Linked DNA regions of Luteibacter rhizovicinus DSM 16549. The main gene of each other region encodes a partner of the protein of the gene in region 2 in a complex. Links are inferred from orthologs where the notes say so. Each region holds a gene or a part of one and is shown on either strand. Other genes may lie near its edges. The genes, in order: prfA and prmC.

Region 1 (10,269 bases), 2.0 Mb from region 2 along the record:
ATCGACCCGCATCGCCGAGCGCATGCGCATCGCGCGCGATCTGCACGATCTGGTCGGTCATCACCTCACGGCGTTGAGTCTCAACCTGGAAGTGGCCAGCCATCTCACCAATGACACCGCCCGGGAGCACGTCCTCAAGGCCCAGCGCACCGCCAAGCAACTCCTGGCCGACGTGCGCGAGGTGGTCAGCGAGCTGCGCCAGGACGATGCGATCGACCTCACGCAGGCGGTGCGGAGCCTGATCGAGGGCGTACCGGGGCTTCAGGTGGCGTTGAGCGTGCCGCCGCGCTTCGGCGTCGAAGACCCTCGTCGGGCGCAGATGCTGCTGCGCTGTGTACAGGAAATCCTTACCAATACGGTGCGCCACGCGCATGCCCGGAACCTGTGGCTGACCTTCCGCCACACCGGTCCTGACGAGCTCTGCCTGGAGGCACGCGACGACGGTCGCGGCGACGGCAGCGGCGCGGTCCGCCCGGGTAACGGCCTCAATGGCATGCGTGAGCGCCTCGCCGAGTTCGGTGGCACCGTAACCTTCCGGACCGGCGCAGAAGGCGGCTTCGCCCTGATCGCGCGGCTGCCACTGGGCGAGGAGCCGACCCTGGCCCACGCGCCGGCGCGTCCCGCGCTGGAACAGGGGCTGGTCGACGATCCGGACCTCACGCCCCGTGCCACAATTCCTCTTCCTTCCGAGGGTCATTCATGATCTCCGTCTGTCTCGTTGACGATCAGAACCTGGTTCGCCAGGGCATTCGCTCGCTGCTCGACCTTGCGGGGGATATCCGCGTCGTTGCCGAGTGCGCGGATGGCGCCCAGGCCGTGCAGACCATTCCGCAGATCCGCCCCGATGTGGTACTGCTCGACCTGCGGATGCCCAATATGAGCGGCCTGGACGTGCTCCAGGCCCTCGGCGGACGTAACGAACTACCGCCCACCATCATCCTGACCACCTTCGATGACGACCAACTGGTGCTGGCCGGACTCAAGGCCGGCGCGCGCGGTTACCTGCTCAAGGACGTCTCGCTGGACCAGTTGGTGGAAGCGGTACGCACCGTGGCCGCGGGCGGCTCGCTGGTGGCCCCGATGGTGACCCAGCGGCTCCTGGCTGGCGTGGGCCGCATCCAGAATCAGTTTTCCAGCCTCGAGCAGCCCGATCCCCTCACCGAGCGTGAAACCGAGATCCTGCGCCTGCTCTCGGGCGGCTACAGCAACAAGGAGATCGCCAATTCGCTGCGCGTGGCCGAAGGCACGGTGAAAAACCACGTCTCCAACATCCTGTCCAAACTGGGCGTGCGCGACCGCACGCGGGCCGTCCTGAAGGCTCTGGAGCTGGGTATCGTCTGACCCGGCGCTGACCGCCAGGCCCGGTTGGGCCCTGGCGGCCGAAAATCGCCTTGTACCCGCTTGCGAAAAAGGGCAGGGCACCCAATGGCGTTCCCCGCCGCGAGCAAGTACCATCGGCTCTTTCGGCGCGGGCGAACCCCTGCCACGGGCCGATTCTTCAGGGGTGAGCGTACGGCGTCCGTAGCTGTGCGTAAAACCCGTTCGTAAGACGTTCGGAGAACCGTGGAATGACGCGTCTGTTAGAATTTATTGTCGCCCTCGTCATCGTCGCCGTACTCGGTGTCGTGGTCGGCGTTGCTATGCCCTCAACTGGACACGTTGAGCGCGAAATGCTGATCAGCAAGGATCTGCGTCAGGTTTACGACGTTTTCAGCAACTTCCGTCGCTTCCCCGACTACACCGTGCTGCGCTCCTTCGATTCGAAGGTGCAGTTCGAGCTGTCGGGCAAGGCGTACGGCCCGGGTGCAAAGATCGCGTGGAAGGCTTCCGACCCGAAGGTCGGCGATGGCGCCCTCGAGATCGCCTCTATCGATCCGGGCTTCGCCCAGATCTCCGATGCCGGCAAGGGCACCATTGTCTGGAACCTGGACAACGGCTGGCGCGGTACCGACAAGAAGTTCACGATCACGCTGGAGCGCACCGGTCGCAGCCAGAAGCTGGTCAAGGTCAACTGGGCCTACGATGTCTCGTACGGTTTCAACCTGGTCAACCGCTTCTCGAACCTCTACATCCACGGCGATCCGGACGCGCTGATCCAGTTCAGCCTGTCCAATCTGCAGAACCTGATGGCGTCGATCCCCAACATCGACTACAGCAAGATGGTTCCGTCGATCGTCGAGCAGCCGGCCAAGCCGATCCTGTTCGTCTCCACCACCGCCCCGCGCACCCTCGACGATGTCGATACCGCGTCGGATAAGGCGATGGCCGAGATCCAGGCGACCGCCAAGAAGCTGGGCGTGAACATCACCAGCCCGCGCATCACCATCACCACGAACTGGGGTGATCAGAACTACACCTTCGACGTGGCCGCCGAGATCGATGCCACCACGCTGAAGATCAATGGCCAGGATGTCGAGATCACCGCTGCCCAGCGTCCTTCGCTGGATCCGGCCGAAGCCTCGACCGCGGCCGCGCCGGCTGCTGCCGAAAGCGCGGCACCGGGCAGCAAGGACAAGCTCGGTCGCGTGGTCGTCGACGGCAACGTCAAGGCCGTGCTGGCCTTCGGCGGCAAGGCCCTCAAGGCCGACTGGGCCGGCACGGGTGCCGGCCTGCCGCAGACGCGTCAGATGCTCGAGGCGTATTCGCAGACCCACGGCTACAAGTACGACGACGTGGTGTTCCGCGCTTACGACATCCAGACCAAGGCTCCGACCAATAACCACGGCACCATCGAGGGTTACGACGAGCAGAAGTTCGAGATCTACCTGCCGCTGCAGGGCGACAACCTCCCGGAGCAGACCCCGGAGCAGGAAGCCGGCCTGAAGCCGCAGACGCTGGACGACGCGGCCCCGGCCGGTTCGTCGACGGCCCCGGCCCCGGCAGGCACCGCCGCGGCTCCGGCCGAAGCGGCCTCCGCGCCGACGCTCGCGAAGTAAGTCACGCGTAAAGCGATACCCGAAAGCCCCGCCGGAAACGGCGGGGCTTTTTTCTTGCGCGCTTTGTTGGGTGGGCTCGCCTGCGGCCTCGCTTTGCGCTCGATGTGCGTCGCAAGAGCCGGCGGGCATCGCCCTCGGGGCCCCGAGGGTGGCACCCGCCGGCTCTTGCGACGCACCTCACCGCACCGCCTTTTTCCGAAGCCCCTCGCTACACTGCGAAGTAATGATCGAGACCGACCGACTCACTCGTTGTTATGGGCCGCTGACCGCGGTGGATGCCCTGACCCTGCGCGCCGAGCCGGGGCAGGTGCTTGGGTTGTTGGGGCCCAATGGCGCGGGCAAGTCGACGGCCATGCGCATGATCGCCGGCTTTCTTGCCCCCACCTCGGGCACGGCCCGGGTCTGCGGCCACGACGTGCGCAAGGAGCCGCTCGCCGCCAAGCGCGCCCTGGGTTACCTGCCGGAAGGGGCACCCAGCTACGGCGAGATGACGATCCGGGAGTTCCTCGTCTTCATGGTGCGCGTGCGGGGCCTGGACCGGGACATCGCTTTCCGCCGATTCGACGAAGTCGTGATGCGGCTCGAACTGGAAGACGTGCTCGAGCAGACCATCGGCACGCTATCGAAAGGACTGCGCCGGCGCGTGGGCCTGGCGCAGGCGATCCTTCACGATCCTCCCGTGCTGATGCTCGACGAGCCCACGGACGGCCTCGATCCGAACCAGAAGCACTCGGTGCGCATGCTGATCGACGCTATGGCGCGCGAACGCACGATCCTGATTTCGACGCACCTGCTCGAGGAAGTGCACGCGCTCTGCAACCGTGTGGCGATCATCGCCAACGGACGCCTGCTTGCCGATGCGACGCCCGCGGAGCTCGAGGCGCGCTCGCGTTATCACGGCGCGGTGTCGTTCAGTGCGCCGGGTAGTGGTGTGTCGCGCGAGATGCTGGCGCGTATTCCCCATGTTGCGTCGGTGGAAGTGGATCCGCTCGACGGGCGCGTCACCGTGTTTCCGCGAAACAGCCAGCCCATTCTCGACGAGGTACAGGCCCTCTTGCGCACGCAGAACCTCGAGGTCTCGGAGATCCAGCTCGAGCAGGGACGCCTGGACGAGGTGTTTCGCCAGATCACCACGCAGCCGCGCGGAGCCCAGGCATGAGCGGCGTGACGGCGATCCTGCGTCGCGAGTTGTGGAGCTATTTCGTCACCCCCGTGGCCTATGTCTTCATGGTGATCTTCCTGGTCATGGCCGGCGTGCTGACGTTCTACTCGGGCGACTTCTACGACCGTGGCCTGGCCGACCTCCAGCCGTTCTTCGACATGCATCCCTGGCTCTACCTGGTGCTGGTCCCCGCCGTGACCATGTCCATGTGGGCCGAGGAGCGCGCCTCCGGCACGCTGGAATTGCTGTTTTCCCTGCCGGTATCGATCTCGCAGGCCGTGCTCGGCAAGTTCCTCGCCGCCTGGGCCTTCATCGGCATCTGTCTGTGCCTGACCTTCCCGATCTGGATCACCGTGAATTATCTCGGCGATCCGGACAACGGCGTGATCCTTGCCGGCTACGTCGGCAGCTGGTTGATGGCCGGCGCGTTCATCGCCATCGGCACATGCATGTCCACGGCGACGCGTAGCCAGATCATCGCGTTCATCCTCACGGCCGCCGTGTGTTTCCTCCTGCTGCTCTCGGGCCAGCCCCAGGTGCTGGACTTCTTCCAGGATGCGGTGCCGCCGAGGATCATCGGCGCGCTGGGTCAGCTGAGTATCGCCCGGCACGCCAACGCGATCGCGCGCGGCGTGCTCGATCTTCGCGACCTGGTGTACTTCTTCGCCACCATCGTGGCCTGGCTGGCTGCCAGTGTCGTGGTCCTCGACCTGAAGAGGACGCGATGAGCATCTCGCGTCACCTGCACCTGTCCCGTACCTTCCTGCTGCGGCTCTCGTTGCTCGGCATCGCCGTCCTGTTCCTGGTGGTGATCGCGATCAGCTCGTTGTCGCTGCGCACGGCGCGCGTCGATCTCACGTCGGATCGCATCTATACCCTCACACCCGGCACCCTGGATATCGTCGATGGCCTGCGCAAGCCACTCACGCTGACCCTCTACTTCTCCGATCACGCCACGCGCGACCTCGCACAGCTGCGTAGTTACGAGCAGCGCGTACACGAGATGCTGCGAGAGATCGCCGTAAGGGCCCATGGCCGGATCCGCCTTCGCGTGATCGATCCCGTGCCCTATTCGGATGACGAGGACGCCGCCGAAAGTTACGGGCTCACGCCTGCCAGTGGTGGCAGCAACGGTGAGCGCGTGTTCTTCGGCCTGGTCGGCAGTGCGGGTCCCGGTGACACGGCACCGCAGGCCATTCCCTTCTTCGATCCGGCACGCGAGGCCTTCGTCGAGTACGACATCGCCAAGCTGCTGTACGAGCTGGGCATGCCGAAGAAGCCACGACTCGGTGTGATGAGTTCCTTGCCACTGGAGGGGAACCTGGTGATCGGCGAGGCGCCGTGGACGCTGATGCGGCAGCTGGACCAGCTGGCCGACGTCACCACGATCGACCCGGACAGCGTGACCCATATCGACCCGGCGATCAGCGTACTGCTCCTCATTCATCCGAAGCACCTGTCGGAGGATGCGCAGTACGCGATCGATCAGTTCGTCCTGCGTGGGGGCCATCTGGTCGTCTTTGTCGATCCCGATGCGGAGATGGACACGGCACCACTGATCGATTCGCAGGGCACGGTCGACGATCACGATTCGAACCTGCCGCGGCTGTTTCAGGCATGGGGCGTGGTGTTCGACCCGACCCGTGTCGTGCTCGACCGCTCGCAGGCACTGACCATCGAGCTCAACGGCAACAGCATTGGCCACCCGGCCATGCTCGGTCTGGGTGCACAGGACCTCAATCATGACGACGTGGTCACGGCCAGCCTGCAGCGAATCAATTTTTCGACGGCGGGCTTCTTCGAACTCGCGCCGGATACGAAAGCCCGCCTGATTCCGTTGGTGCAGACGTCGGACGAGGCCGCCATCGTGCCGGCGCAGCGCGTGCGCGATTCGGCCAGCGATCCGACCAGCCTGCTCGAGAACTACGAGCCGACCCACGACCGTTATCTGCTGGCTGCGCGCCTGCGTGACACCTTCCATACGGCGTTCCCGGAGCGTCGCGAGAAGGGTCACCTCGCCGTTGCCAGTGGTCCGGGCGAAGTGGTGCTGGTCGCCGACACGGACCTGCTGTCGGATCGCCTGTGGATCGACGTGCAGCCCCTGCTTGGCCAGCAACAACTCACGCCGTTCGCCAACAACGGCGACTTCGTCGCCAACCTCGTCGATAACCTGGGTGGCTCGTCGGCCCTGCTGTCGATCCGTGGGCGGGTGAACTCGCAGCGGCCCTTCACGCGGGTCAAGGCATTGCAGGCGGCGGCCGATCGCAAGTTCCTGGTCAAGAAGCGCGAGCTCGAGAACGAGCTCTACGAAACCCAGCGGCGACTCGCCGAACTGCAGCCGGCGAAGGGCGCGGCGGCGCCGACGACCGCGACGGCAGAGCAGCGCCGGGAAGTGGAGCAGTACCTGCAGCGCAAGCTGGCCATCGGCAAGGAACTGCGGGAGGTACAGCACCAGCTCAATGCCGAGATCGATGCCCTGGGCCTGCGTCTGAAGTTCATCAACATCGTGCTGGTGCCGGGCCTGGTGGCCCTGCTCGGCCTGATCTACGGCTGGCGGCGCACGCGTCGCGCCCGTCGCGTCGTCTGAGCGGATGGGTGCCGGCGTCATGAAGTGGATCGTGCCCTGGGAGTTCTCCTGGGTGTTCCTCATCGTCTTTCTCGCCACGGCGGCGGCGTACGTCGCGGGGACCCGGCGCCTGCGCGTCACGCCGTTGCGCCAGGCCGCGTTCTGGGCTGGCATGGCGATCGTGTATGTCGCGCTGCATACGTATTTCGATTACTACGCCGAGCATGAGTTCTTCATGCATCGCATCCAGCAGGTGTTGCTGCATCACCTCGCGCCATTGCTGCTGATTGCGGCGTACCCGGGCACGGTGTTGCGCGCGGGCCTGCCACTGGGGCTGCGCGTTCACCTGCGACGCGCAGGACAGTCGCTTGCGTGGCGCATCGCCGCCGGATGCCTGTTCAACCCCGCCTTCGTTACCCTGTTCTTCGTCGCGCTGATCCTGGTCTGGCTCATTCCCGACATGCAGACCATGGCGATGCTGGACTGGCGGATCTATCGCGCGATGAACTGGTCGATGGTGCTCTCGGGCCTCGCGTACTGGTGGATCGTGCTGGACCACCGGCCGAAACCGCCGGGAAGGATGTCGCCGGGTATCCGTGTGCTGTCTCCGGCGATCACCATGACGCCGCAGATCGTGGCCGGCGCGATCGTGACGTTCTCGAAGACCGACCTGTACCCCATCTTCGAGATATGCGGCCGCGCTTTCACTCTCAACGTGCTCACCGGCCAGCTCATCGGTGGGGTCATCATGTGGGTGCCGGCGGCGATGATCGAATCGGCCGGTGGCCTGCTGGCCTTGCGCCAGTGGCTGAGGCTGTCGCGCAGTGGGCGCCTGCCACGCAGGGCGCCCGTGCGACGTGCCGCCGTGCGTCAGTAGACCTTCGGCACCTTCTCCGCCTTGGCGGTGACCTTGTCCTTCTTCGGCTTGCCCTTCAGCGGGGGCAGGTCGAACTCCTTGTCCGGTGTGAGCTTGTCGGGTACCTGGTCGAGCAGGTGGCGGATAAGGTTCAGACGACCTTCTTTCTGGTCGTTGAAGTCGGCGACGAACCACGGCGCATCGGCGGTATGCGTGTGCTGGATCATCGCGTCACGCAAGTCACCCATCTCGGCGTACTTTTCGCGGGCCTTGAGGTCGACGGGCGAGAGTTTCCATCGTTTGAGGGGATCGGCCGCGCGTTCGGCGAAGCGCTTTTCCTGCGGCTCCTGGTCGACCGACAACCAATACTTGACCAGGATGATGCCGTCGTCGGTCAACAGTTTCTCGAAGGACGGACACGCCTTCATGAAGGCGTCGTACTGTTCGTCGGTGCAGAAGCCCATCGCAGGCTCGACCACGGCCCGGTTGTACCAGCTGCGATCGAACAACACGAGCTCGCCAGCCGCCGGCAGCTGCGTGACGTAGCGCTGGAAGTACCACTGGCCTTCCTCGGTGTGCGACGGCTTGCCCAGGGCGACCACGCGCGCGGCGCGGGTGTCGAGCTTGTCGGTGATGGCCTTGATGGTGCCGCCCTTGCCGGCGGCATCGCGTCCTTCGAGGATCACCAGCATGCGTTTACCGGTGGCGCGGAGCCAGCGCGTGAGGCCGACCAGTTCGATCTGCAATGCCTCGAGATCGTGTTCGTAGGCTTTCTTCTTTTTCTTGCCCATCGGTTAGCGTCCGTTTTACGGGGAGGTGACCGGCATTGTGGGGCAGGAGATGTCAGTTTGGTGCGAGCACGCATCGCCGATGAATCGGCTCCTACAAGATCTTGCATCCCTGTGGGAGGCGCTTCAGCGGCGATGCTCTCAGCCGCCGCCGATCAGGTTCTGTAGCTCGTCGGCCTGGTGTTCGCGGGTCAGCGTATCGATCAGCTCGTCCAGGTCGCCCTGCATCGTCTCGAGGAGGCGGTAGAGGGTGAGGTTGATGCGGTGATCGGTGATGCGGCCCTGCGGATAGCTGTACGTGCGGATACGCTGGCTGCGGTCGCCCGAGCCCACCTGCAGGCGACGGGATTCGGCCTGGGCGGCGCTCTGCTTGCTGCGCTCCGCATCGAGCAGGCGTGCCTTGAGCAGGCTCATCGCGCGGGCGCGATTCTTGTGCTGGCTGCGCTCGTCCTGGCACTCCACGACGGTGCCCGTGGGCAAGTGGGTGATGCGAATCGCCGAGTCCGTCTTGTTCACGTGCTGGCCGCCGGCGCCGGAGGCACGGAAGGTGTCGACCTTGAGGTCGCCGTCGCGGATCTCGATGTCCCCGACCTCGTCCTGCTCGGGCAGGATCGCGACCGTTGCCGCCGAGGTGTGGATGCGCCCCTGCGATTCGGTTTCCGGTACGCGCTGCACGCGGTGCGTGCCCGATTCGAACTTCAGCTTGGAGTAGGCGCCACGGCCTTCGACGCGGGCGACCACTTCCTTGTACCCACCGTGCTCGCCTTCGTTGGCATGCAGGATCTCGACGTTCCAGCGCTGCCGCTCGGCGTAGCGGGCGTACATGCGGAAAAGGTCGCCGGCGAAGATCGCCGCCTCGTCACCGCCCGTTCCCGCGCGGACTTCGAGGAAGAGATTGCCCTCGTCGCGTGGATCCGTAGGTAGCAGCAGCACCTGCAGGTCGGCATCCAGATCGCGTAGGCGGCTTTCGATCCGGGCGATGTCGTCGGCGGCCATCTCGCGCATCTCGGCGTCGTCGAGCATGGCCTTGGACTCGGCCAGTTCGCGCTCGGCCGTGTCGTGTTCCTTCAAAGACAGCGTCACCGGTTCCAGCTGCGCGTATTCGCGCGAGAGGTCGCGGAAACGCTGGCCGTCGGCGAGAACGTCCGGCTGGGCGAGCAGCAGGCCGATTTCTTCGTGCCGTTCGGCCAGGGCTTCGAGTTTGCGGCGGATCGAGGGGGTCATTCGGGGCACGAGGTGTGGCAGGAGCCGCACATCATGCGGAAACGTCGTCGTCCGGGTCCAGTCCGTAAAGCCGGCCGGCCGCGTGGAGGAGGTCGAGATCACCCGATAGCGCGGCATCCCGCAAGCGTGCACTGGGTGCGTGAAGCAGCTTGTTGGTCAGCGTATTGGCGAGGAAGGCGAGCGCTTCGTCAGCCGATCTTCCCTTGGCCACCATGGCCTGGGCCTTGGCCAGCACCTCGTCGCGTTGCGCCTCGGCGGCCACGCGCATGTCTACGGCGGGGTTGCGCAGGCTCAGCGCCCGGCGCCACGCCATGTAGCGATCCACCTGGAGATCGATGATGGCATCGGCTTCGCGGGCGGCCAGCTCGCGTGAGCGGCGGTTCTCGTCGATCACCTGCTTGAGGTCGTCGATACCATAGAGGTACACGTCGTCGAGATGGGCCACCTCGGGCTCGATATCGCGCGGCACGGCGATGTCCACCATGAACATCGGGCGGCGGCGACGGGCGGCGATGGCGTCGGCCACCATCTGTTTCGTGACCACGGGCAGGCGCGAGGCCGTGGAGGTGATCACGATGTCCGCTTCGGCGAGGTGCCGGGGCAGGTCGGCCAGCGCGATGGCATAGCCGCCGTGGCGGACGGCCAGCTCCTGCGCGTTTTCGAGGGTGCGATTGGCCACGATCAGGCGGCGCACTTTCTTGTCGGTCAGGTGCCGGGCCGCCAGTTCGATCGTCTCG
Region 2 (10,347 bases):
GAAGCATTTCCTCAACGAGATCTCGACCTTCTGCCAAACCCACGCGGACAACGACACCGTGAAGGCCTTCATCGGCCCGCTCGCTGTCGCGACCAAGACCTGGGGCGACGTGACCCAGGCCGTCGCGCAGCGTGCGCAGGCGAATCCTGAAGAGCTCGGCGCCGCCGCCGTGGACTACCTCTATTTCTCCGGCTATGTGAGCCTGGCCTACGTCTGGGCCCGCAGCGTGCTGGCGGCTGGCGACTCATCCCTGTCGGCGAACGACAAGCAGGCCAAGCGCGACACCGCGACCTTCTACTTCACCCGCATCCTGCCGCGTATCCACGTGCATAAGGCAGCGATCGAAGCCGGCGTGGCGACGTTGCCGGAAGTGCTGTAACCGGGCGGGGCCTTCGGGCCCCTTGTCCCTGGGGGAGCCGATTTATCGGCGATTCGGCGATGGGGCGGAGCAGCTTCTCCGCTCCGTCGGCTTTTCGCCGCTGAAGCGGCTCCCACATTTCCCTCTTGGCCGACGGGGCTTCCGTCGGCCAGCGTGAAGGTGTAGAAAACAGACTCTTTCCGGAATCCTTCAGCCGCGACGGTGCCCGATACGATGAGCGACTCCCCGTTCCTGATCCGTCTCGCCGAAAGCGACGACGATGAGTTCATCCTGGATCTGGTCCCCCGTTTCATCAGCTTCCCGCTGCCCAACGGCCGTACGCGTACCGATTGCCTCAAAGGCATCGAGGCCGACCTGGTCCATCACCTCGACGACCAGCCGCCTAACAGCTACATCTTCGTCGTTGAAAACGAGGACGGCGATGCGGTCGGCTTCCTGCAACTGCAGAAGACCAAGGACTTCTTCACCCATCGGGACAACTGCCACATCGCCAATATCGCGGTCGCCCAGAAATACGAGGGTGTTGGCGTCGGGAAGTTCATGCTCGCGTATGCCGACAGCTGGGCAAAGGAGCATCACTGCCAGTTCGTTACCCTGGCCGTCCTCCCGGGGAACGAGAAAGCCCGGGACCTCTACGTTTCCCACGGCTTCGATACCGACCTGATGCGGCTGGCGAAACCGGTGCGCTGAGCGAGGGCATCGCCGCTGAAGGGGCTCCCACATTCCACATGACATGTCGCATGAAAAAGGCCACCCTGAGGTGGCCTTTTCGTTTGTACGAACCGGCAGTCGATCAGACCGTGGCCGGTACGTCCTTGGCTTCACGCGCATCCAGACGCGCGGCCATGCGGTCGATGTTGGCCAGCGACACCAGGTGGGCGTAGATCCAGCCGAACGCGCCCTCGCGCAGGAACTCGTGGGCAACCTTCTCATCGAGCGTGCGCAGCTTCTCTTCGTTGATCACGAACAGGCCGTTGAGGTTGATGCCCTTGCCTTCCTTCTGCAGGGTGACGGTGCGCTCTTCGAGCAGGTTGTGCTCGCGCAGCTTGCCCATGAACCACTGCGTGCGGGCGACGTGGTCCTGGAACTCGCCGAGGAACTTCACGGCGTTGGTCAGGGCCGGCGCGTCGGTGCCGTCTTCATTGAAGAGGCGCTCGCCTTCGCTGTCGTTGAAGCCTTCGTAGGCTTCGTCGAGGAACACGGTGAAGTCGTCACCCTCGGCACCGACCGGCTTCTCGGCCAGGACGAACGGGTAGCGGCGGATGAAGGCCGGGATGTACATGCCCGTCTCCCAGAAGCCGTTCTCGCCGACCAGGAGGTTCTCGCCCTGGCGAAGGCCGAGGAGGGCCATCGGGCCCGCTTCCTCGATCGAGTTGCCGGCGAACAGGATCGGGTAGTCACGCGCCGCGGGCGCGAATTCCACGCCCGTCAGCGGCACGGAGTGCGCGCCGGCAGCGAAACGGATGTTGTTGACCGCCTTGATGCGGAGGTCGCGGTGCGCGGTGCGGTTCAGCGGAACCGGACGCTCGTAGAAAAGCACTTCTGCCACAGTGAAACCCTCTCGTACCCGTCGGACCTGGGAAGCCACCCCGGCCCCCCTTCCAAACCCGTCGGGCGTCTGTCGAACGCCCACTATATCAGCGCCGCGCGGCCCGGACAGCCCCGCAAGAAGCGGGCCGGGCTGGTGCTTTTCTGTAGCAATAATGGGCTATGCTCGGGTCAACGCCCCTTGTGGGGTCGGATCGATGCACCGATCCGCACGGAGTTCGACTGGCTGGAACGCTCTTTCGCTTACGTGAAGGACGAGACACGATGACGATGGAAGTGCTTCAGGATGACCTGCCCAGGGTGACCGCGCTGAACACCACGCGCGTGCTCTCCCTTGACGCGGCGGGCCGCATCCTGGACTGGATCAGCTGGCAGGACGCCGTCTGCCTGTACGTTCGTGGCGTGGTCGCCTGGACGCTCGGCGACCCCTGTCTGACCGTCCACGGCGGCCTCAGCCGTGCCAGTGGACTCCAGAGCAGTCTCGAGCTTCACCCCATCGTCGCCAGCACCGGTCATTGTCGCGAACACGCCATCGACCCGGCACCCGCCCTCACCAATACCGCCCTCTTCGCACGCGACCGGCATATCTGCCTGTATTGCGGCCACCATTACACCCGTCACGAGCTCACGCGCGATCACGTCCTGCCCCTGTCCAAGAAGGGCGCGGACGAGTGGGAGAACGTGGTGAGCGCCTGCCTGGCCTGCAACCTGCGCAAGAGCAACCGCACCCCGCAGCAGGCCAACATGCCGCTCCTGGCCGTGCCCTATCGCCCCAGCTGGGTCGAGCACCTGATCCTGTCCAACCGCAATATCCTGGCCGATCAGATGGAATTCCTGGTGGGCCACCTGCCGCGAGACCGCCGGCCGGCCTGAATCCGGGCCCCGATTGCCCGCAAAGATTCACACCCCGTCCCTTGCCCCGGCCCGTCCGTAGGCGAACAATAGGGGGATGAACGACCTCTCCCGCTACCCTTATCTGGCGCAGATCGAATCGCCGGAGGACCTCCGACGCTTTCCGGACGACCAATTGCCGGCCATCGCCGACGAATTGCGCCGCTACCTGATCGAGGCCGTCGCCTCCTCGGGCGGGCATTTCGGCGCGGGCCTGGGCGTGGTCGAGCTGACGGTCGCCCTGCATCACGTCTTCGACACCCCCCGCGACCGCCTGGTCTGGGATGTCGGACACCAGTGCTATCCGCACAAGATCCTCACCGGCCGGCGCGACCGGATCACCACGATCAAGAAGAAGGATGGCCTCGCCCCTTTTCCGCGCCGCGAAGAGAGCGAGTACGACACCTTCGGTGTCGGCCATTCCTCGACCTCGATCTCGGCCGCGCTGGGCATGGCCATCGCCCTGCAGCGCCGGGGTGACAACCGCAAGGTCATCGCTGTCATCGGCGATGGCGCGATCACCGCCGGCATGGCCTTCGAGGCCCTGAACCACGGCGGCGACGTCGAGCCGAACATGCTGGTGATCCTCAACGACAACGGCATGTCGATCAGCGAAAACGTCGGCGCGATGACCAAGATGATGGCTCGCGCGATGTCCAGCCGCACGCTCAACGCGTGGCGCGAGCGCGCCAAGAAAGCGATGCCGCGCGAGTCGTTCTTCGGCCGCTTCTTCAAGCGCTGGGAAGAACATGCCAAGGGCATGTTCGTGCCGTCGACGCTGTTCGAGGAGCTCGGCTTCCATTACACCGGGCCGATCGACGGTCACAACATGGCCCAGCTGGTCCAGGCACTGGAGACGGTCAAAGATCTTCCGGGCCCGCAGCTCATCCATGTCATGACCACCAAGGGCAAGGGCTACGAGCCGGCCGAGAAGGGTCCGATCGAATACCACGCCGTGGGTCCGTTCGACCCCGTCGCCGGCGTGGTCAAGAAGGGCGCGCCGGCCAAGCCGACCTATACCGACATTTTCAGCGACTGGCTTTGCGACATGGCGGCAACCGACGAGCGCCTGCTCGGCATTACGCCGGCGATGCGCGAAGGCTCGGGCCTGGTCCGCTTCTCGAAGGAATACCCGCAGCGTTATTTCGACGTCGCCATCGCCGAGCAGCACGCGGTGACGCTGGCCGCCGGCATGGCGGTAGAAGGCGCGAAGCCGGTGGTGGCGATCTACTCGACCTTCCTCCAGCGCGCCTACGACCAGGCGATCCACGACGTCGCCCTGCAGAATCTCGACGTGACGTTTGCCATCGACCGCGCTGGCGTCGTCGGGCCGGATGGCGCCACGCATTCGGGCAGCTTCGACTTGTCCTTCATGCGTTGCCTGCCGAACATGGTGATCATGGCACCGGCCGACGAGCACGAATGCCGGACCATGCTGAGCACGGGTTACCAGTACCACGGTCCCGCCGCCATTCGTTACCCCCGAGGTACCGGCCCGGGCGCGAAAATGGTCGAGGCATTGGAAACGTTCCCGATCGGCAAGGCCGAAGTGCGTCGTCGCGGCCATCACGGCCTGGCCATCCTTTCCTTCGGCACCATGCTCGCGCCTGCCGCGGTGATCGCCGCCGAAGTGGACGCCACCCTGGTCAACATGCGCTTCGTGAAACCGCTGGACGAGGAACTGATCCTCGAGATGGCGCGCACGCACAAGGCCTTCGTCACCATCGAGGACAACGCCATCGCCGGCGGTGCCGGTGCGGGCGTGGCTGAATTGCTCGCTGCCAACGGCGTGACGATCCCGATCTTCCATCTCGGCCTGCCGGACGCCTATCTGGAGCACGGCAGTCGCGAGGAAGTGCTGACGATGGCCGGCCTCGACCTGCCGCAGATCCGCAGCGCGATCGTGACGCGGTTCCCGCAGTTCATCGCCAGTGCGGTAGCCAGCGCGGGGTAAGTCCCCGCGCTCGCGCGACGCTCAGGTCGCCCTGCAGCCGCCGCTGACGCGATCGCGCTGTTCCAGATCCTGGGCGGTAAACGTCTTCATGAAACCGGCGTGCTCCAGCACGCCGCGCGCCGCGTCGCCCTGGTTCCACCCGTGCTCCATCAACAGCCAGCCACCTGGCACGAGTTGACTTAGCGACGTGGCCGCGATGCGCCGGATGTCGACGAGGCCGTCCGCGCCCGAGGCGAGCGCCGTCATCGGTTCGAAGCGCAGGTCTCCTTCGTGTAAGTGACGATCGTCCGCTTCGATATACGGCGGATTGCTGACGATGAGGTCGAACGACTCGCCAACCAACGGAGCGAGCCAGTCGCCATGCGCGAACGTAACGCGCTCCAGGTCGAGGCGCTGTGCGTTACGACGCGCGACCGCCAACGCCTCCGCGCTCGCGTCCACGGCGACGACCACGGCATCCGGACGCTCCCTGGCGATAGCCAGTGCGATCGCGCCGCTACCCGTGCCGAGGTCGACGACCCGGCCACCGGGCGGCAGTCGCTCCAGTGCCAACTCCACCAACAACTCGGTTTCCGGTCTCGGAATCAGAGTCGCAGGCGTCACTTCCAAGGTGAGCGACCAGAAGTCCCGCGTGCCCGTGATGTAAGCGATCGGCTCACCCAGGGCCCGACGGCGCACGAGTGCCTCGAAGCGGTCCATCCCGGAGGCTTGCGCCGGGTCGTCGGCGTGGGCAAAGAACCAGGCGCGATTCACCCCGAGCGCGTGGGCCAGCAACAACTCGGCCTCGAGGCGGTCGCCGAGGGCTTCCGTCGCCTGGCGCAGGATCGTGCGAATGTCGGTCATGCGCGCATTCTATCGTCGATGGCATCGAGCCCTCGTCTTAGACTAGGCGAATGATCGGTCGCACCACCCTCCTTCTCTCCCTGCTGTTGCTCGCTGGTTGCCAGGCCGCGTTCTTCGGCAGCGTGAACCTGCGCCAGCCAGCCGGCGACGTGGTCGACCATAGGGACATCACCTACAACACCACGTACGCACTGGCGCTGGACGTCTATGCGCCGCCGCACGCGGAGCACGCTCCCGTCGTCGTTTACTTCTACGGCGGCAGCTGGATGAGCGGCAAACGGCAATGGTTCCGATGGATGGGCGAAGCGCTGGCCGCCCAAGGCGTCGTGACCGTCATCGCGGATGTCCGCCTTTGGCCGCGAACCCGACTCGACGGCTTCCTGCACGATGGCGCCGAGGCCGTCCGCTGGGCGCGCGACCACGCCAGCGAGTTCGGTGGCGATCCCTCGCAGCTTTTCGTGATGGGCCATTCGTCGGGAGGCCAGATCGCCGCCATGCTGGCCATGGACAAGCAATGGCTCGCCACCGTGGGCATGACGCCACGGGATCTGGCCGGCTTCATCGGTGTGGCCGGCACCTATGATTTCATCCCCTTCGACGAGCCTGAGTTCTACGACATGTTCGGGCGCACGCCGGAGGACGAGGCGCGCTCCCAGCCGGTCAACTTCGTCGATGGCGACGAGCCGCCCGCCCTGTTGCTGCAGGGAGAGAAAGACACGATCGTCTACCCGTCGGAGGCCATCGCCCTGGAAGGCCGTTATCGCCAGCAGGGGGAGCCTGTCGAACTGAAGCTCTATCCGAACCTCGGGCACGAAAAGCTTCTGCTGGCCTTTGGGCCGTTGAAAGCCAGGGCGCCTGTCCTCGCCGACACCATGGCCTTCATCCACCGCTATTCGGGCAGCCCTTCACACTGAGCGCAGCCGTCGGTGCATCCGCCTTCACGTCGGATCCGTAAGTTACCGGCATGACACGCCTCTTTCTCGCTGCCCTCGGCAGCCTCCTTCTCAGCGGCTGCCAGTCCGCCCTCTTCACTGTCGTCAACGCACGTCAGCCTGCGGCCGGCGTCTTCGCGCATCAGGACATCGTGTTCGACGCGTCCCACAGCCTTTCGCTGGATGTCTACTCGCCACCCCAGGCGCACAAGGCACCCGTCGTGGTGTTCCTCTATGGCGGAAGCTGGAAAAGCGGGAAGCGGCAGTGGTACCGCTGGGTGGGCGAGGCCCTGGCCGCCCGAGGCATCGTTACCGTCGTCTCCGACTATCGGCAATGGCCGAAGGTGCGACTCGATGGCTTCATGCAGGACAGCGCGAACGCGGTCCGCTGGGCACACGATCACGCCGGCGAGTTCGGCGGCGATGCCGCGCACCTGTTCGTGATGGGCCATTCGGCAGGCGGACACATCGCGGCGTTGCTTGCTACCGACGGCCGCTGGCTCGGCGCCGTCGGCATGAAGCCTCACGACCTCTCCGGCTTCATCGGGCTGGCGGGCCCGTACGACTTTCTTCCGCTGACCAACGACGACTTCATCGACATGTTCGGCCACACCGCAAAGCAACAGGCGCAGTCGCAACCGGTCAACTTCGTCGATGGCGATGAACCGCCCGCCCTGTTGTTACAAGGCGAGTCCGACGGCACCGTGAAACCATCCAATGCGCTTTCACTGCAGCGACGCTATAAAGCGCAGGGCGAGTACGTCGAGGTAAAGCTCTATCCCGACACCGGTCACATGGGCGTGCTGTTCGGTCTTGGCACCGGCAAACACAAGGCCTCCGTGCTGGACGACGTCGTGACCTTCATCCAGCAGCAGTCCACGCCACCTCAGGCCACACCGCTCGTTGTAGGAGCCGATTCATCGGCGATCCCGCGGCAGCGGGCCAAATTGCGGCTAGCACCCATCGCCGATGAATCGGCTCCCACAAACAGCAACTGATCGGCCGGTTGCAGCGGACGGGTTGGCTACCGCGCCTTCATCGCATCGCGCCCTTCCGCATTACCACCACGCGCCGCATCCAGCACTTCCGGGTACGGGTAGTTCAACCCCAGCAGCTGGCGAATATCCGGGCTCGCGTTCTTGACGAACTCCGCAGGCAGCGCCGCCGGCATGTCTTCCATCGGCTTGACGAACTTCGGCAGGTATTGGGTGATGATCGCCGAGCGATCGATGCTGCTGCGATTGGGCATGGCGCAATGCCAGACGGCACCGAAGAAGATCACGGTATCGCCTGGCTCGCCGAGCATGCGCTCGCAGCGTTCGAAGAACCGGTCGCTCTCGTCCGGGTAGTGCAACTCGCGTTGGGTACCAGGTACGAAGGCGGTCGCACCCGTTTCCTCGGTGAAGGGATCCAGCATGATCGTGGCCTGCGCGTTCAGCGGGAAGGTGGCGTTGATGCGTGCCGGATGCGTCTCGGGCGAGTGGAAGTCCCAATACGGATAGTCGATATGCGGCTCCTGCCCGGGCCCGCCCGGAAGAATCCGGTTCGCCGCGATCGAGCCCATGATGAATTCGCTGCCGATGAAGGCACGCATCACTTTCATGATCGCGGGATGAGCCGCCATCCGCGAGAAGATCTCGCCCTTACCGAGCAGATTCCAGACCCGGCGCTGGAGATTGATACGGCCCGCCTTCTCCGCATTGCCCTGGAAGTGCGTGACCTTGCGGCCGCGCTCATCCGCGTCGGATTCACGCATCACGATGTCGCGCGCCTCGGCAATCTCCGCAGGCGTGAACAAGCCGCGTAGCGTGACCGCACCGACCCCATCGAGTAGCTCGCTCACGATGGTTTCGGTATCCAGCGTCTCTTCGGTAAAGACACGAATGCGGGTGGGCGAGCGGGGAAACGAGTGCGCGGAGGCATGCATGGCTGGCTCCTGCCGCGATAGCGGCGTGGTGAGGGCGGGCGAAGGCCGGTTCGAGGACTACGCTATGCCGTTTTGCAAGCGCTTGCAAACCGCACTGCAACATCCCTAGAGTCGACGTAACACCCGCCAGCAAGAGCCAAGCGATGAGCGAACTAAGGATCGGCCTGATCGGCGCCGGCTACATGGGCAAGGCGCACACCGTGGGTTTCCAGGGCGTCGCCGCCATCTTCGAGACCGTCCTGCGCCCGGTCTGCGAGATGATCGCCACATCGACGGCCGAAGGCGCGGCGGAGCACGCGCGGCGTTGGGGCTGGCATCGCTCGACCGGTGACTGGCGTGAGCTGGTCGCCGATCCCCATGTCGATGCCATCGTCATCGCCACACCACCACGCACCCACCTCGACATGGTCATGGCCTGTATCGCCGCCGGGAAACCCGTCTTCTGCGAGAAGCCGCTTGGCGCGAGCGCCGACGAATCGTTGCGCATGACCGAAGCGGTCGAACGTGCGCGGTTGCCCAACATGATCGGCTTCAACTACATCCGCACGCCAGCGAGCCAGTTGGCCCGGCAGATCATCGCCTCGGGCGAGATCGGCGACGTGATCCAGGTCACCGCAGAGCACGTGGAAGACTACCTTCACGATCCCGCCCTGCCCGCCTCCTGGCGCACACGCATCGCCACCGGCACGGAAGCCGGAGCCCTGGGCGACGTCGCGCCGCATATCGTCAATGCCTGTCTGCGTCTGGTCGGGCCCATCGCCAGCCTGGTCGCCGACACCCAGATCGTGCACGCGCGGCGCGATGGTCCGGATGGCCAGGAAGCCGTCGAGAACGACGACCAGGGCCAGATGCTGCTGCGCTTCGCCAATGGCGCTACCGGCAGCATCAGTTTCAGCCGCATGGCCGCCGGGCGGAAGATGGGCTACACCTACCGGATCACCGGCACGCGCGGCGCCATCGCTTTCGACCAGGAAGACCAGAACGCCCTCTGGCTCTACGACGCGGCCCGCGAACCGTCACGCAGGGGCTTTCAGAAGCTGCTGATGGGCCCCGCGCACCCGGACTACCTCGCGTTCAACCAGGGCGTCGGCCACGGCACCGGCTACAACGACCAGATCATCATCGAAGCGCGTGACTTCCTGCAGGCCATATCGACGGGTGAATCGGTATGGCCAACCTTCCGCGACGGCTACGAGGTCGATCGCATCATCGAAGCCGCCCTGCTGTCGAATCGCGAGCGCCGTTGGGTGACGATCGACTAGCCGGGACGGAACCTTACGCGTCGCGGATGCTCGCCCGAATCACCAGCTCGCAGGGAAACAACTTGCTCCGCGGCACCGCCGCCGGATCTTCCATCCACGCCACGATCCGCTCGATCGCGTGCAGGACCATGTCGCGGATCGGCTGCCTGACCGTCGTCAGCGAATAAGAGGCCCATGCGGCAAGTGGCATATCGTCAAAGCCAACGATGCTGATCTGCCCCGGCACATCGACGCCTCGCTCCCGACACGCATCGATCGCCCCTAGCGCCAACACGTCATCACCGCAGAAAACCCCGTCGAGGCGGTCCTCGCGGTCGAGCAAGGCATGCATCGCTGCTCGTCCGTGCTCGTGCGTGTAGTTGCCTGCGTGCAGCGTCTGCTTCAACGACGAGCCCGCTGCCTCAGCGAACCCCTTGCAGCGATCGATCGTCGACGCGTCCTGCGCCGAGCCACCGAGAAAGGCGAGGCGACGCAGCCCCCGCGATCGCATCGCATCGGCCACCAGACGGCCGCCCTCGACGTTATCCACCGTCGCCACGGGCACGGGCGACGAGCGCCCCGCCCGGCCGAACACGTGCAGCACGGGCAGGCCTGCCGCCCGACACGAGGCG

Evidence for each region.
Region 1: the proteins of prmC (region 2) and prfA are in contact, whole or in part, in a crystal structure (PDB 2B3T), measured with the Escherichia coli proteins. The link is inferred for Luteibacter rhizovicinus DSM 16549 from one-to-one orthologs.

Annotation. Positions count from the first base shown.
Region 1 is NZ_CP017480.1:2,640,287-2,650,555, forward strand. The notes cover bases 7,492-10,269. They hold prfA (peptide chain release factor 1), read right to left. Parts: upstream 9,533-10,269; coding sequence 8,450-9,532; downstream 7,492-8,449. Other genes in these bases: BJI69_RS11950 (cytochrome c oxidase assembly protein), read left to right, coding at 7,492-7,541; ppk2 (polyphosphate kinase 2), read right to left, coding at 7,535-8,311; hemA (glutamyl-tRNA reductase), read right to left, coding at 9,564-10,269. In the rest of the region: BJI69_RS11920 (sensor histidine kinase), read left to right, coding at 1-703; BJI69_RS11925 (response regulator), read left to right, coding at 700-1,341; BJI69_RS11930 (SRPBCC family protein), read left to right, coding at 1,569-2,936; BJI69_RS11935 (ABC transporter ATP-binding protein), read left to right, coding at 3,160-4,095; BJI69_RS11940 (ABC transporter permease subunit), read left to right, coding at 4,092-4,826; BJI69_RS11945 (GldG family protein), read left to right, coding at 4,823-6,685; more of BJI69_RS11950, read left to right, coding at 6,690-7,491. UniProt on the Escherichia coli protein: Peptide chain release factor 1 directs the termination of translation in response to the peptide chain termination codons UAG and UAA.
Region 2 is NZ_CP017480.1:652,898-663,244, forward strand. The notes cover bases 3,705-6,560. They hold prmC (peptide chain release factor N(5)-glutamine methyltransferase), read right to left. Parts: upstream 5,616-6,560; coding sequence 4,794-5,615; downstream 3,705-4,793. Other genes in these bases: dxs (1-deoxy-D-xylulose-5-phosphate synthase), read left to right, coding at 3,705-4,772; BJI69_RS03140 (alpha/beta hydrolase), read left to right, coding at 5,666-6,529. Also shown: BJI69_RS03110 (acyl-CoA dehydrogenase C-terminal domain-containing protein), read left to right, coding at 1-379; BJI69_RS03115 (GNAT family N-acetyltransferase), read left to right, coding at 593-1,069; BJI69_RS03120 (SapC family protein), read right to left, coding at 1,173-1,928; BJI69_RS03125 (HNH endonuclease), read left to right, coding at 2,192-2,800; more of dxs, read left to right, coding at 2,877-3,704; BJI69_RS03145 (alpha/beta hydrolase), read left to right, coding at 6,580-7,545; BJI69_RS03150 (phytanoyl-CoA dioxygenase family protein), read right to left, coding at 7,572-8,474; BJI69_RS03155 (Gfo/Idh/MocA family protein), read left to right, coding at 8,618-9,736; BJI69_RS03160 (LacI family DNA-binding transcriptional regulator), read right to left, coding at 9,750-10,347. UniProt on the Escherichia coli protein: Methylates the class 1 translation termination release factors RF1/PrfA and RF2/PrfB on the glutamine residue of the universally conserved GGQ motif, i.e. on 'Gln-235' in RF1 and on 'Gln-252' in RF2.